2 regions of the Variovorax sp. GrIS 2.14 genome follow, and region 2 is predicted to be linked to the other one. Evidence: predicted binding sites of a transcription regulator. Region 2 holds the regulator's gene; the other holds the start of a gene.
What was found. Region 2 encodes FNR, which switches genes on or off when oxygen is low (the NO sensors DNR and NnrR bind a similar motif). Its sites were predicted from a motif close to TTGATNNNNATCAA; they were not measured.
Positions count from the first base shown of each region.

Region 1: the regulator FNR is predicted to act here: its motif matches at 2,527-2,540, upstream of cydD (thiol reductant ABC exporter subunit CydD).

Region 1 covers NZ_JBJXIA010000014.1:134,657-141,538, forward strand. The annotation lists gene RCH10_RS20710 (acyl-CoA dehydrogenase) at 1-206, shown strand, start outside; gene RCH10_RS20715 (NAD(P)H-dependent flavin oxidoreductase) at 269-1,231, shown strand; gene RCH10_RS20720 (acyltransferase family protein) at 1,233-2,462, shown strand; gene cydD (thiol reductant ABC exporter subunit CydD) at 2,666-4,546, shown strand; gene RCH10_RS20730 (amino acid ABC transporter ATP-binding/permease protein) at 4,543-6,294, shown strand; gene RCH10_RS20735 (cytochrome ubiquinol oxidase subunit I) at 6,319-6,882, shown strand, end outside.
Region 2 covers NZ_JBJXIA010000006.1:221,636-228,517, forward strand. The annotation lists gene RCH10_RS12640 (Acg family FMN-binding oxidoreductase) at 1-79, opposite strand, end outside; gene RCH10_RS12645 (sensor histidine kinase) at 76-789, opposite strand; gene trhA (PAQR family membrane homeostasis protein TrhA) at 1,012-1,629, shown strand; gene RCH10_RS12655 (universal stress protein) at 1,757-2,584, opposite strand; gene RCH10_RS12660 (sulfite exporter TauE/SafE family protein) at 2,630-3,340, opposite strand; gene fnr (fumarate/nitrate reduction transcriptional regulator Fnr) at 3,571-4,284, shown strand; gene RCH10_RS12670 (FixH family protein) at 4,289-4,591, opposite strand; gene ccoG (cytochrome c oxidase accessory protein CcoG) at 4,610-6,040, opposite strand; gene ccoP (cytochrome-c oxidase, cbb3-type subunit III) at 6,037-6,882, opposite strand, start outside.

The DNA of each region.
Region 1 (6,882 bases), on a different contig from region 2:
ACCTGATGGCGGGCTGGCAACTGGCGCGCTCGCTCATCGCGGCCGAAGACCTGATGAAGGCCGGCACCGACGTGGCATTCATGAAGGCCAAGATCGCTACTGCGCGCTTCTATGCAGAGCACATCCTGAACAAGGTGCCTGCGGTACGCGACAGCATCGTCGACGGCGCCGACAGCGTGACCGCGCTGGCGCTCGAGTCCTTCTGACTCTCGACTTTTGAACCCGACTTTCCGACCCTGATTCAATAACTTCAAAAAGACAACAGACCATGTCGAAACTGCCACCTGTGCTCGCGAACCTGCCGCTGCCCATCATCGGCTCGCCGCTTTTCATCATCAGCACACCGAAGCTCGTCATCGCGCAGTGCAAGGCAGGCGTGGTCGGTTCGATGCCGGCGCTGAACGCGCGTCCGGCGGCGCAACTCGAAGAGTGGTTGATCGAAATCACCGAGAAACTCGCGGCCTACAACAAGGCCAATCCGGACAAGCCGGCCGCACCTTTCGCCATCAACCAGATCGTCCACAAGAGCAACGACCGGCTCGATCACGACATGGAAATGGTCGTGAAGTACAAGGTGCCGATCGTCATCACCTCGCTCGGCGCGCGCACCGATGTCAACGAAGCCATCCACAGCTACGGCGGTGTCGTGCTGCACGACATCATCAACAACAAGTTCGCGAAGAAGGCGATCGAGAAGGGCGCAGACGGCATCATCGCGGTGGCCGCAGGTGCCGGTGGCCATGCGGGCGTCAAGAGCCCGTTCGCGCTCATCCAGGAAATCCGCCAGTGGTTCGACGGCCCTATCGCGTTGTCGGGTTCCATTGCCACCGGCGGCGCGGTGCTCGCGGCGCAAGCCATGGGCGCCGATTTCGCCTACATCGGCACCGCCTTCATCGCGACCGAAGAAGCGCGTGCCAGCGACGAATACAAGCAGGCGATCGTCGACGGCAGCTCCGACGACATCGTCTATTCGAACCTCTTCACCGGCGTGCATGGCAACTACCTGGCGCCGAGCATCGTGGCCGCCGGCATGGACCCGGCCAACCTGCCCGAAGGCGATGTCACGACGATGAACTTCGCGTCCGGCGATGGCAGTAAAGCCAAAGCGTGGAAAGACATCTGGGGTTCGGGTCAGGGCATCGGTGCCGTGACGGAGGTCGGCACGGCCGCCATGTTCGTCGAAAAGCTCAAGCGCGAATATGCCGAGGCAAGGGCCCGCCTGTCGCTCTGACATGCCGGACCTGGTGGACGTGTCGACGGTGGAGGACCGCGCGGCGCGCATTCCGCTGCTCGACGCTGTCAAGGGACTGGCGTGCCTGGTCATTGTCGGCCATCACCTGGCGCGCTACGGGCCGATGTCCGAAGTCGCGTTTCCGTTGGCGCCTGCGCTCATCCACTGGTTGTCTACCGATGGGCGCCTGGCCGTACAGGTGTTCCTGGTCATTGCCGGTTTTCTGACTGCTGGCAGCATGGCCCCGGCAGGGCAGCTGAACGCCGGCAGGCCGCTGGAACGTATTGCGCGGCGGTACCTGCGGCTGATCATTCCGTACCTCGCAGCGCTCATCGTCAGCGTGGTCGTGGCCGCGATCGCAAGGCCCTTGCTACACGACGACGCGGTTCCGGGTGCACCTAACTTGATGCAGCTGCTGGCGCATGGATTGCTGTTGCAGGACCTGCTGGGCTACGACGCTTTGTCGGCCGGTGTGTGGTACGTGGCGATCGACTTCCAGTTGTTCGCGCTGTCGCTGGCCGCGGTTGGCTTGGCGGCATGGGTCGAGCGGCACTGGCGTCGCGGCATCGGAGACGCGCAGGACATTGGCGACATGAGCAACATATCCGACAGCGTCGCGCGTTCGTTGCGTGCGCATTGGGTCGCCGTGGTGATCGTGTTCGGCCTCGCCACCAGTTCCCTCGTTTATTTCAATCTGCACGCTGAACTCGACGCGACGGCGCTTTACTTTTTCGGCGCTTATGGTTTGGGGATGTTGACGTTCTGGATCGGTTGCGCCGACCGGTCCGACAAACACGGCAGTCCGGCAGCATGGCGTGCCGGCTTTCTCCTGTTGGTGTTGCTCGGCGTATCGGCATTGGCGTTCGAGTGGCGCAGCCGCATCGCCATTGCGCTCGCGACGGCGGTCGCGATAGCGGGAGCGCAGCGTTTGCATTGGCTGAAGTCGTCTGCATGTCCGGCGTGGGCACGGCCGCTCGCACAACTCGGACGCATGTCGTACTCCCTGTTCCTGATTCACTTTCCGGTGATCCTGCTGGTCAGCGCGGTGGTCAGCCATTGGGCGCCAGCCGCCCCCTGGATCGACGCGGCGGGCATGGTCGCGGCCATCGCACTCTCGCTGGCGGCAGCGTGGGTTCTCTATCGCCGCATCGAGTTGCGCCCCGCGAGCTGGCGCGCCGTGCTCGCGCTGTTCGCCGGGCTGCTGGTCTGCGGCTTCCTCGTTTCGCTCTGAGCCGGGCGCGCCGCCGGCACCGTCGGTGTCCACACGCAGCGCTGGCCGATCTCCGGTCCTTTTCTTGACACAGATCAATTCGGCCTTCTAGGCACGGTTGCGTCTCGCAGGCGCAGCGGGCAACCTCACGGCACGGACTGGCGGCATCGACGAGCGCCGGCCATGTTGTGCAACCTTCAGCGATTGCTGAAACTAAAAAGAACATGAAGAAGATGGGATCTGCCTCGGCTGCGCCGACTCCCGCCGCCCCGGCGCCATCGCTGCGATTCTTCGCGGCGACCGGCGTGGGCGGTGTGTTGCAGGCGGCGGCGGCGTTGCTCTGGTTGCCTCAGGCGGCGTTGCTGGCCGGGGCGGTTCAGCGGCTGTCGCAAACGATCGGCCATCGAGGCGATACCGATGTCGCAGGTATCGCGATCGCAGCGCATTCCGGGTCATGGGCCCAGCCGTTGTCTCCTGTGCTTTGGCCGGCGCTCGGCATTTTCGCGCTCGGCCTGCTGCGCGCGCTGCTGGACGCGTGGGGCACGCGCGAGCTCTTCGGCAAAGCGCGCGCCCATCTGTCGACTTTGCGTGCACGGGCCGCGGCGGCGTTAGCGAGCGGCTCACCGCTCGACCGCCATCGGCCCGCCTCCGGTGCCGCCGCCAGCGTGATCGCCGAGCAGGCCGAAGCGCTCATGCCGTATCTCGTGCGCTATCAGCCGGTGCGTCTGCGCGTCACGCTCGTGCCGTTGGTGATTCTTCTCGTGGTCGCGAGCCTCTCTTGGGTCGCCGCGCTGGTGTTGCTCGTTGCGGCGCCATTGATCCCCGTGTTCATGGCACTCGTCGGCTGGCGCGCCCGCGCCGCCAGCGAGGCGCAGATGGTCGATATGGGCAGCATGAACGCCTTCCTGCTCGACCGGCTGCGCGGCCTTGCCACGCTGCGTGCGCTCGGCGCTGTCGACCTCACGGCCGAGCGGCTCGGCGACGCCGCGCAATCGCTGCGCCGCCGCACGATGTCCGTGCTGCGCATCGCGTTCCTGTCGTCGGCGGTGCTCGAACTCTTCTCGGCGCTCGGCGTCGCGATGGTCGCGGCCTACGTTGGGTTCCACTTGCTGGGCACACTCCATTTCGGCACATGGGGCAGGCCACTCGGCTTGGGGCAAGGCCTCTTCGTGCTGCTGCTGGCGCCAGCGTTTTTCGAGCCGCTGCGTGAGCTTTCGGCCGTTTGGCACGACCGTGCTGCCGGCGAGGCGGCGTTGCAGGCGCTCACGGCGTTGGGTAACGACACCGTGCGGTTGCCCGGCGCCGTCGTATCCATGAGCGCTCTCACAGCCGATCCTGCGCCGGTCCGGGCGATCCATGCAGTGACCGCGGCCAATGCAGCTTCCAGCACCACGAGCGTCAACGGCAAGGCATCGTCACCGCATTCCGCGCCGTCTGTCGTCGTACGCGATTTGCGCTTCACGCACGCCGGCGAGGCGACACTTTTCTCCGGCATCAATCTGCGGGTCGCGCCGGGCGAACACGTCGCCTTGATGGGCGAGAGCGGTGCCGGCAAGACGGCGCTGTTGTCGTTGCTGGCTGGCCTGCTGCCGGCCGACAGCGGCGATATCGTCATCGGCGGCACTGTGCTGACAGACCGCAGCGTCGGCGCGCTGCGCCAGCGTATCGGCTGGATGGGCCAGCGGCCGCATGTGTTCGCGGGCTCCGTGCAAAGCAATGTGGGCCTCGGTCGCATCGGCGTGGATGCAGCGTGCATCGAAACCGCGCTCGACTTCGCGGACCTCGCCGATGTGGCGCAAGCCCGATTGGGTGTTGCGCTGGGCGAGGGCGGCGGTGGACTTTCGGGTGGTGAGGCGGTGCGGCTGGCGCTGGCGCGTGTCGTGGTGAACGCGGGCGTCGATCTGCTGCTCGTCGATGAGCCGACAGCCCACCTCGACACCGAAACCGCGCTGCGCGTGACCGATGCGCTGATGGCGCTGGCGCGCGGCAAGACTCTGATCGTTGCGACGCATGACCCGGTGCTGGCCGCGCGGCTGGATCGGGTGGTCAGCCTGGGTGCAGCCGACACTTTTGAAGTGCGCGAAGTCGTGAGGGAAGCCGCATGAGCACCGCCCGCACGGATCGCGTCAGTCTGATCCTGCGCCCCTTTCTTGCCACCCAACCCCGCGCATTGCTGGTCGGCGCTCTGCTTGCTGCAATCACCGTGCTTACCGGCATGGCGCTGCTCGGCCTTTCCGGCTGGTTCATCACCGCGACGGCGCTGGCCGGTGCCAACGTCGCGACCGCGTTCATGTTCGACGTCTTCATGCCTTCGGCCGGCATCCGCTTGCTGGCGGTCGGCCGCACGGCCTCGCGCTACGGCGAGCGACTGGTCACGCACGACGCGACCTTCGCCGTGCTGGCGGCGTTGCGCGTGCAGCTGTTCCGCGGCTGGGCGCGTGCCGGTGCCGCGCGCGAGTTGCTGATGCGCCCATCGCGTGTGCTGTTCAGGCTGACCTCGGACATCGACGCGCTCGAGTCTTTGTATTTGCGGCTCGTCGTGCCCGCGATCGCGGCATTGGGCGCTGCGGTGCTGGCCGGCGTCGTCCTCGGCTTCATGCACATTGGCCTGGGCATCGCGCTGGCGGTATGGCTCGTCGCAAGTGGTTGGGGCATCGCCTTCGTCGTGGCGCGTCTTGCACGCCGCCCATCGGTGCAACGTGCGCATGCGATCGAAGTGCTGCGTGCACGCGCCGTCGATCTTGTCGCCGGGCAGAGCGACCTCATCATGGCCGGCCGCATCGACACGCAGAAGGCAGTGCTCGCCGACGCTGACCGACGCCTGGCCGCCGCCGACCTTGCGTTGAACAGGCTCGAAGCCAATGCCGGCGCGGCCTACGGCATGGCCGGCACGATCAGCCTGGTCACGGTCTTGCTGGCGGTCGGCGCATTGGTCGGCGAAGGCCGCATCGGTGCACCTGCGGCAGCACTCGCGCTGCTGGTCGCGCTCACTGCGGTCGAGCCTTTTTCTGCGATGCGGCGCGGTGCGCTGGATGCCGGTCGCACCTGGCTGGCCGTGCGGCGGCTTGCACCGCGCATTGCACTGGACGATGTGCAGCCAGCGCGGTTCTCTTCGGACTCGATCGCGCCTATCGGTGCCGAGTTGTCCGCCGCCGCCGCCGCCGCCTCGCTGACGAGCGGCATCGCATTGCGCCTCCACGAAATCACCGCTGCGCATTCCAGGGCCGGCTCGGCCGTCTTGCACGGCGTGTCGCTGCGCATCGACGTCGGCGAGCGCGTTGCGTTGATCGGCCCCAGCGGCGCCGGCAAGTCCACGCTGCTCGCCATCGCGGCCGGCGAGTTGACGCCACGCTCCGGCACCGTTGCGACGCTGCCTGCCTGCCTGCTCACGCAACGCACTGAACTGTTCCAGGACAGCCTGCGCGACAACCTGCGCCTCGCTGATTCTTCAGCCGACGACGCTCGCCTCTGGCGCGCGCTCGAAGCGGCAGGCCTCGCACACGACATTCGCACCGCCGCTGCAGGCCTGGACACGCGACTCGGCGAAGGCGGTCTCGGCCTGTCGGGTGGCCAGTCGCGCCGGCTCGCGCTCGCGCGGCTGTTGCTTCGCCCCACGGACTTCTGGCTGCTCGACGAGCCGACCGAAGCGCTCGATACAGACATCGCACGAGACGTGCTGCTGCGCCTTGCGCAACACGCCGGACTGCGCACCGTACTCATCGCCACGCACCTGCGCCGCGAGGCCTTGCTGGCCGATCGACTGGTCCGCATGGAAGCCGGCCACATCGTCGCCGACCTGCGTCGCGGCACCCCCGGTTTCGAAGCTGCGCTGCGTGCGCTGCGCCCAGATTGAAGAAGAAAGAGAAAAGGAAACCCCATGGACTTCGACATCGTTGCACTGTCCCGATTGCAGTTCGCCGCCACGGCGCTTTATCACTTCCTGTTCGTGCCCCTCACGCTCGGGCTGTCGATCATCCTGGCCATCATGGAGACCGTCTACGTGATGACGGGCCGCGTGATCTGGCGCGACATGACCAAGTTCTGGGGCGTGCTGTTCGGCATCAACTTCGCGATGGGCGTTGCCACCGGAGTGGTGATGGAGTTTCAGTTCGGCATGAACTGGAGCTACTACAGCCACTATGTCGGCGACATCTTCGGCGCGCCATTGGCCATCGAAGGGCTGATGGCTTTCTTCCTCGAAGCGACCTTCGTCGGTCTGTTCTTCTTTGGCTGGGACAAGCTCTCCAAAGTCGGCCATCTGACGACAACCTGGGCCGTCGCCATCGGCTCCAACTTCTCGGCGTTGTGGATTTTGATCGCCAACGGCTGGATGCAGAACCCGGTCGGCGCAGCCTTCAATCCGCAGACGATGCGGATGGAAGTGGTCGACTTCTTCGCGGTGCTGACCAACCCGGTGGCGCAAGCCAAGTTCGTGCACACG
Region 2 (6,882 bases):
CGAAGGAGCAGGCGTTCAGGAGCACAGCGCCCACGGTCGCAAAGCGCCGTCGCGTAAGGCATGCCAGAGCCGGAGTCATGCGATCACTTTCGCGCTCTCGACCACCACCTTCGGCAACATCGCCATGACGTGCGTACCTTGCCCCTGAGCCGACGTGACCGTGAGGCGGCCGCCGCAGGCCTGAACCCGGTGGCGCATTCCGGCCAGGCCGAAGCGCGACGAAGCCACCTGTTCGATGTCGAACCCGATGCCGTTGTCCAGCACCTCGACCAGGATGTTCTTTCCCGCATCGACCAGGGTGACCGAAACCGTACTGGCGCAGGCGTACTTTCCGATGTTGGTCAAGCACTCCTGCACCAGACGATAGATGGCCAGCTCACTCGCATCGTCGCCGCGGGCCTCTTCGATCGCAGTCGTCACTGCAATCGTCGAACTCAGGCTGAAGTCCCGACACAGGATGGTCAACGACGACGCCAGGCCCAGGTTGGCCAGCGACGACGGACACAGTCCCTCGACCACCCGGCTCTTCAATGCGATACCGCGACCGAGCATTTCAGCCAGATGCTGAAGGCGCCGATCGATCTCGGGCGACGCATGGTCGAGACGTGACTTAAGGCAAGCCACGTCGAGCTTGGCTGCTGTCAGGATGGCACCCAGTTCGTCGTGCAGTTCGCGGGCGAGCAGCGCGCGCTCCTGCTCGCGGATGCGCTGAAGGTGAGTCGCCAGGTCGCCGAGGTATCGGGCGCGGGACTCTCCGTGGGTCTGGATCGAATTGCGTTCGGGCGTCATCCGGAGGGTTCCTCGATCGGTTGGCTGAAGAGCGCCGCTTGTGGATGGCTATCCGTGCCGCCATGCGCTCATCGCAGTCTGAAGCGTGGCGCGGCTCGGGGCTTGATGCAGATCAAGCCCCCGCTCTCTAAAGTGCGAACTTCACAGCCGCCGCCTCGGTGCGCTGCGCGGTTGTTTGCGCTGGGTCAATGCGAGGCGCCTCCGTCTGTCGACAATGATCCGATGCACCGAGGCGAGCGTTTCAACAGCATCAGCCACCTGGTCGGTGCCGGCCTGGCGACCCTCGGCGGCACATGGCTCGTGGTGCGTGCCGGCCTGGAAGGCGACGCGCGCAAGACCACGGGCGCGGCCATCTACGCGGCGATGTTGCTGGCCCTTTACCTGTCCTCGACGCTTTATCACAGCCTGCGCGGGCGCGCCAAGACGGTACTGCGCAAGGCCGACCATTGCAGCATCTACCTGCTCATCGCCGGCACGTACACGCCGTTTGCGCTGGTTTCACTGAAGGGCCCTTGGGGCTGGTCGCTGCTCGGCACCGTCTGGGGCCTTGGCGCCCTCGGCATCGCGCAGGAAATCTGGTGGGCGCGCGGGCACCGATGGCTGTCTCTGGTCCTGTATGTGCTGATGGGCTGGCTGGCGCTGGTGGCCATTCATCCGTTGTGGCAGGCGCTGGGGCCGGCAGGCTTCGCCTGGCTGGCCGCCGGCGGCCTGTGCTACACGGTAGGCATTGCCTTCTACGCAACAGACGATCGGCTGCGCCATGGCCACGGCGTCTGGCACCTGTTCGTCATGGCAGGCAGCGCCTGCCACTTCGTGGCGATCCTGAACTACGTCGTCTGAGCGCCGTCGCCTGCATTGACGCAGATCAAGAGCGGCCCGGGGGTGGCTGCGGATACTCGGGCGCACGCCAACCAGAACGGAAAATCTCCATGAAGGGACTCCTGAACGCACCGATCAATGCGACGAATCAATGCGACATGAGCACAGGCAACGTCATGGATTGCAGGATCGTCCGCGTGACGCCACCGAGCACCCACTCGCGTGCGCGGCTGTGTCCGTAGCAGCCCATCACCAGCAGATCGGCACCGACATCCGCGGCCAGCGACAACAGCTGCGCACCGGCGTCGCCTTCACCTTGCACGCCAGCCTGCATCGTCGCGGTCACGCCATGCGAATTCAGATAGTCCTGCAGCGAGCGCAGTTGCGACTCTGCCTCGTCGCCGTAGCAGACCGCATGCACGCGCGCCGCGCCTTGCAGCCAGGGCAGCGCGGCAGACACCGCACGGGCAGCTTCGCGAGTCTCTTTCCATGCCACCAGCACCTTGCGCCCGACCGGGCCGACCGGCCCTGTCGTGATGTAAGGCAACACCAGCGCGGGCCGGCCGCTTTCGACCAGCACGGTGGACACGAACTCGGCAGGCAGCTCGCCGTCGTAAGCGTTGTCGCCATCGCGCTGACCGAGTATCAAAAGGTCGGCATAGAGCGCGCGGCGGCCGAAGCCCCAGGGCGCATCGCTCATCGGCTCGGCCCAATGCATGTGCGGCGAGTCGCCACCGGCAGCCATGAAGGTGGCGTACGCCTTGTCGCGCGACTGCTTGTCGAGCGCCAGCATGATTGCCATGGCTTCGGCCGCACCTTCGAGGGCGGAGGGGTAGCGCACCAGCGCAGAGAGCGTGCACGGCATGCCGGTGACCTGGGCGCCGAAGGTCTCTGCCAGCTGGCGGGCAAGCTCGACGCGCGTGGCGGTGCGGGCTGAACTGTCGAGGTGAACCAGAATCGATTTAGGGGTTGTCATTGCAAATTCCTGAGTTGTCGAGGTACGAAAGAGACACCACGTATTTCAGCGGCACCACACATCGATCTGGTGGGCAAGATCGATCCAGACCGCCTGCACGGAGATGACCAGCAAAGCGACGCCGGCGAGCCGGGTTCCCCATTGCTGGCGCCATGCGCCCAAGCCGATGGCAAAGCGGTGCCACAGCCAGGGCGCGACGAGCAACGACGCACCGCTGCCGGCCGCGAACAGCACCATGATGAAAGCGCCCTGCAGCGGACCGTTGGCCAGGCTCGCCAGCATGAGCGCGGAATACAGCAGGCCGCACGGCATGGCGACCCATGCAAGACCGGTCGCGAACACGCTGGCGGCAGAGCCCGTCAAGGCGCGCAATCGCTCTGCGAGGAGACGGCCGACCCGTTGCGACCACAGCGGCTGACGCCCGGTCACGGCCAGCACCGCGCCCCAGGCCATCACGACCACGTGGAACAGCATCCAAAGGCCGCGAAGCGCGGAGACATTCACGCTGGCCCATGTCAGGCTTTGCACGGTGGCAGCGGCCAGTGCGCCTGCTGCCGCATAGCCCGCCATCCGGCCAGCTTGGAGCAGCAACGGCGCCATCGGCAAAGCAGCGGGCGTGATCGCGATGACGCCATGGCCGGGTCGAACTCCCACCCCACGCACGACACCCGCGCACGCCGCACCGCACATGGCCACGCAATGCGGACCACCCGCCAGTCCCATCAACAGCGCGGATGCGGCCAGTGCGGTTTGCATGATCAATAGCGCTGCCGAAAGAGCGTGAGCAGCGATGGTCGGCGACAGCGGTTCATGGTGCTGCGACTTTGCGTTCGATCATTCGAACGCCACTTGATCTGCATCAACGCGGACACAAAAGCCGAACGGAGAATCGAGCGCAGCAGCGCGGCGCTTTCGCTTGCTTTGCCACGCTGCACATTTCACCGCACCACCTGCCGCAAAGAGACAGCCGCAAAGAGACAGCCGCCATGACACCTCAAACCATCAAAGTCGCATGCTCCAACTGCAACCTGCGCGAACTGTGCATGCCGGTCGGCCTCAACCCGGAAGAGCTTGCGCGCATCGACGACCTGGTGGCGACGCGTCGCAAGGTGAAGCGCCGCGAAACCCTCTTTCGCAATGGCGAGCGGTTCACCTCGCTCTATGCGATTCGGACTGGCGTGTTCAAGACACGGGTGGCATCGGAAGACGGTCGCGATCAGGTCACGGGCTTCCAGATGGCCGGCGAGATCATCGGACTCGATGGCATCGTGAACGACCATCACACCTGCGACGCGGTGGCACTCGAAGACGCCGAGGTCTGCGTGATGCCGTTCGACCGCATCGAGGAGCTGTCGCGCGAGGTCACTTCACTGCAGCGCCATGTGCACCAGATCATGAGCCGCGAGATCGTGCGCGAGCACGGCGTGATGCTGCTGCTGGGCAGCATGCGTGCCGACGAGCGGTTGGCCGCTTTTCTGCTCAACCTCGTGGAACGCCTGCATGCGCGCGGCTTCTCGAAGTCCGAGCTGATGCTGCGCATGACGCGCGAAGAAATCGGCAGTTACCTCGGGCTCAAGCTGGAGACGGTGAGCCGCACCTTGTCCAAGTTCGTGGACGACCGCATCGTCGAAGTCGACATGCGGCATGTTCGGATCCTCGACGCCGATGCTTTGCGCAGGATGATCAACCCGACGGTGTGAGGCGCTAGCGCGGCGGCGGCGACGGCATATCCTGCACCGGCGTCGTGGTGTGGTTGCGGCCCTTTTCGGCCGGCACCAGCGCCTTGTCGGCCACCGGCCCAGCCGACTTGCCCGCCAGCGTCCGATTGATCTCCAGGCCCTTCTGGTAGTAGTTTTCTTCGACCACCGGGTCTGCCGTGCTGATCGCGATCCAGGCCGACGTCAGGCTGCCGACCACCACCACGGCGGGCAGGCCCAGCACGAGCCAGACCAGCGGGAATTTCCACCACGGTCCGGAACCTTTGGAAGCAGGGGGAAGCGCGCTCATTTTCAAGTCTCCAGTCGGTTATCGGGGAATGAGGAACACGGCCTTTTCAGAGACCTGCGAGGCACCGTCGGCGGACCGCACGTTGAAGAAAACGGTGTGCGATCCGGGTGGTGCATCTTCTGCAGGCACTTGCAGCCGCACCGCCACCCAGCGCGACTCGGCCGGCCCGACATCGACCGCCTGGCTGGGCGTCGCCACGGCAAGACCCTTCAGTCCGCTGGCATCGATGCGGTAACGCTGCGAGCGCTCGGTCGCGTTCATGATCTGCAGCCGATAGACGTTCTCGAGCTTGCCGCCATCGGCGATACGTGCAAGCGAGGTACGGTCGCGCACCACGTCGACCTTGAGCGGCACGCGCACCACCAGGCTCGCGAGCAAGCCAACGCACAAGGCCAACAGCACGGCGCCATAGATCAGCACGCGCGGGCGAAAAACACGCCGCAGCACCTGCACCGCGCTCCAGCCACCGGCCAGCCCGTTTTGCGTGGCGTAGCGGATCAACCCGTGCGGCTGCGCCATGCGGTCCATCACCGTGTTGCAGGCGTCGACGCACAGGCCGCAGCCGATGCACTCGTACTGCAGACCCTCGCGGATGTCGATACCGGTCGGGCACACCTGCACGCACAGGCCGCAATCGATGCAGTCGCCCAGGCCCTGGGTGCGTGCGTCCTGTGCCCTGGCGTGCACGCCACGCGGTTCACCACGCGGCAAGTCGTAGCTGACGATCAGCGTGTCCTTGTCGAACATCGCGCTCTGAAAGCGTGCATACGGGCACATGTACTTGCAGACCTGCTCGCGCATGAAGCCGGCGTTACCGTAGGTGGCCAGACCGTAGAAGAAGACCCAGAAGACTTCCCACGAACCCATGCGCGTCTGCAGGAACTCCATGCCCAGCTCGCGGATGGGCGTGAAGTAGCCGACGAAGGTAAAGCCCGTCCACATCGCGATGCCGAGCCAGATGAAATGCTTGAACCACTTCTTGACCAGCTTCTCGGCCGAGAACGATTCGCCGTCGAGCCGCATGCGGGCGATGCGGCTGCCCTCGATCCGTTGCTCGATCCACATGAACATCTCGGTGTAGACCGTCTGCGGGCACGCGTACCCGCACCAGAGCCGCCCGGCCACCGCGGTGAACAAAAACAACGACAGCGCCGACAGCACCAGCAGCCCCGACAGGTAGATCAGGTCTTGCGGATACAACACCAGCCCGAAGACGTAGAAGCGCCGCGCGACCAGATCGAACAGCAGGGTCTGGCGGTCGCCCCACTGCAACCAGGGCGTGGCGTAGAAAAACAGCTGGGTGACGAACACCATCGCCCAGCGCCAGCGCGCGAACTTGCCGCGCACGCTGCGCGGATAGATCTTCTTGGTCGCTTCATAGAGCCCGCCGGCCTCCTCCGCCACGGGCACGATCGGAATGATCTTGCGGGCTGGGGCAGGTACGGTCATGGCAGTACGACAGGCAATGCAACGGCCTTGTTCGACAGCCCCCACACGTACGAGGCCACCACCTTGATCTGCGCCTCGGTCAGGCGACCTTCCTGGCCGGGCATGACGTTGTGTTTGCCGCCGTTGATCATCGCGACGATGGCGTTCTCGCCGAAGCCGTGCAGCCATATCTCGTCGTTCAGGCGCGGTGCTCCGATGCCCTGGTTGCCGACGCCACCGATGCCGTGACAGGCCGCACAGGCGGTGAACTTCGACTTGCCCAGCCCGGCGCGCACCGAGTCGGTCGAGCGGCCCGACAGGCTGAGCACGTACTGCGCGACGTTCTTGACGTCGTCCGGCGTGCCGACCGCGGCCGCCATGGGCGGCATCTCGCCGATGCGGCCTTTGGTGACGGTTTCGATGATCTTGTCCGGCGTGCCGCCATGCAGCCAGTCGACGTCCGTCAGATTCGGGAAGCCCTTGCTGCCGCGTGCATCGGACCCGTGGCACTGCGAGCAGTTGTTCATGAAGAGCCGCTCGCCGATGGCCATCGCCTTGGGATCGCCGGCAATCCGCTCGACCGGCATCGTCTGGAATGCCGCATAAACGGGAACGAGATCCTTGTCGGCCTGGGCAACCTCGGCCTCGTACTGGCCAACGGCACTCCATCCGAGCTTGCCGTTGAAGCTGCCCAGCCCCGGAAAAAAGGCCAGATAGACGAAGGCAAAGATGATCGTGATGACGAACAGCCCGACCCACCACATCGGCAACGGATTGTTGGCCTCGCGCAGGTCTTCGTCCCAGACGTGGCCGGTGGTGTTGTCGTCGGTCGGCGCGATGCGCCCGCGTGCCGTGACCCACAG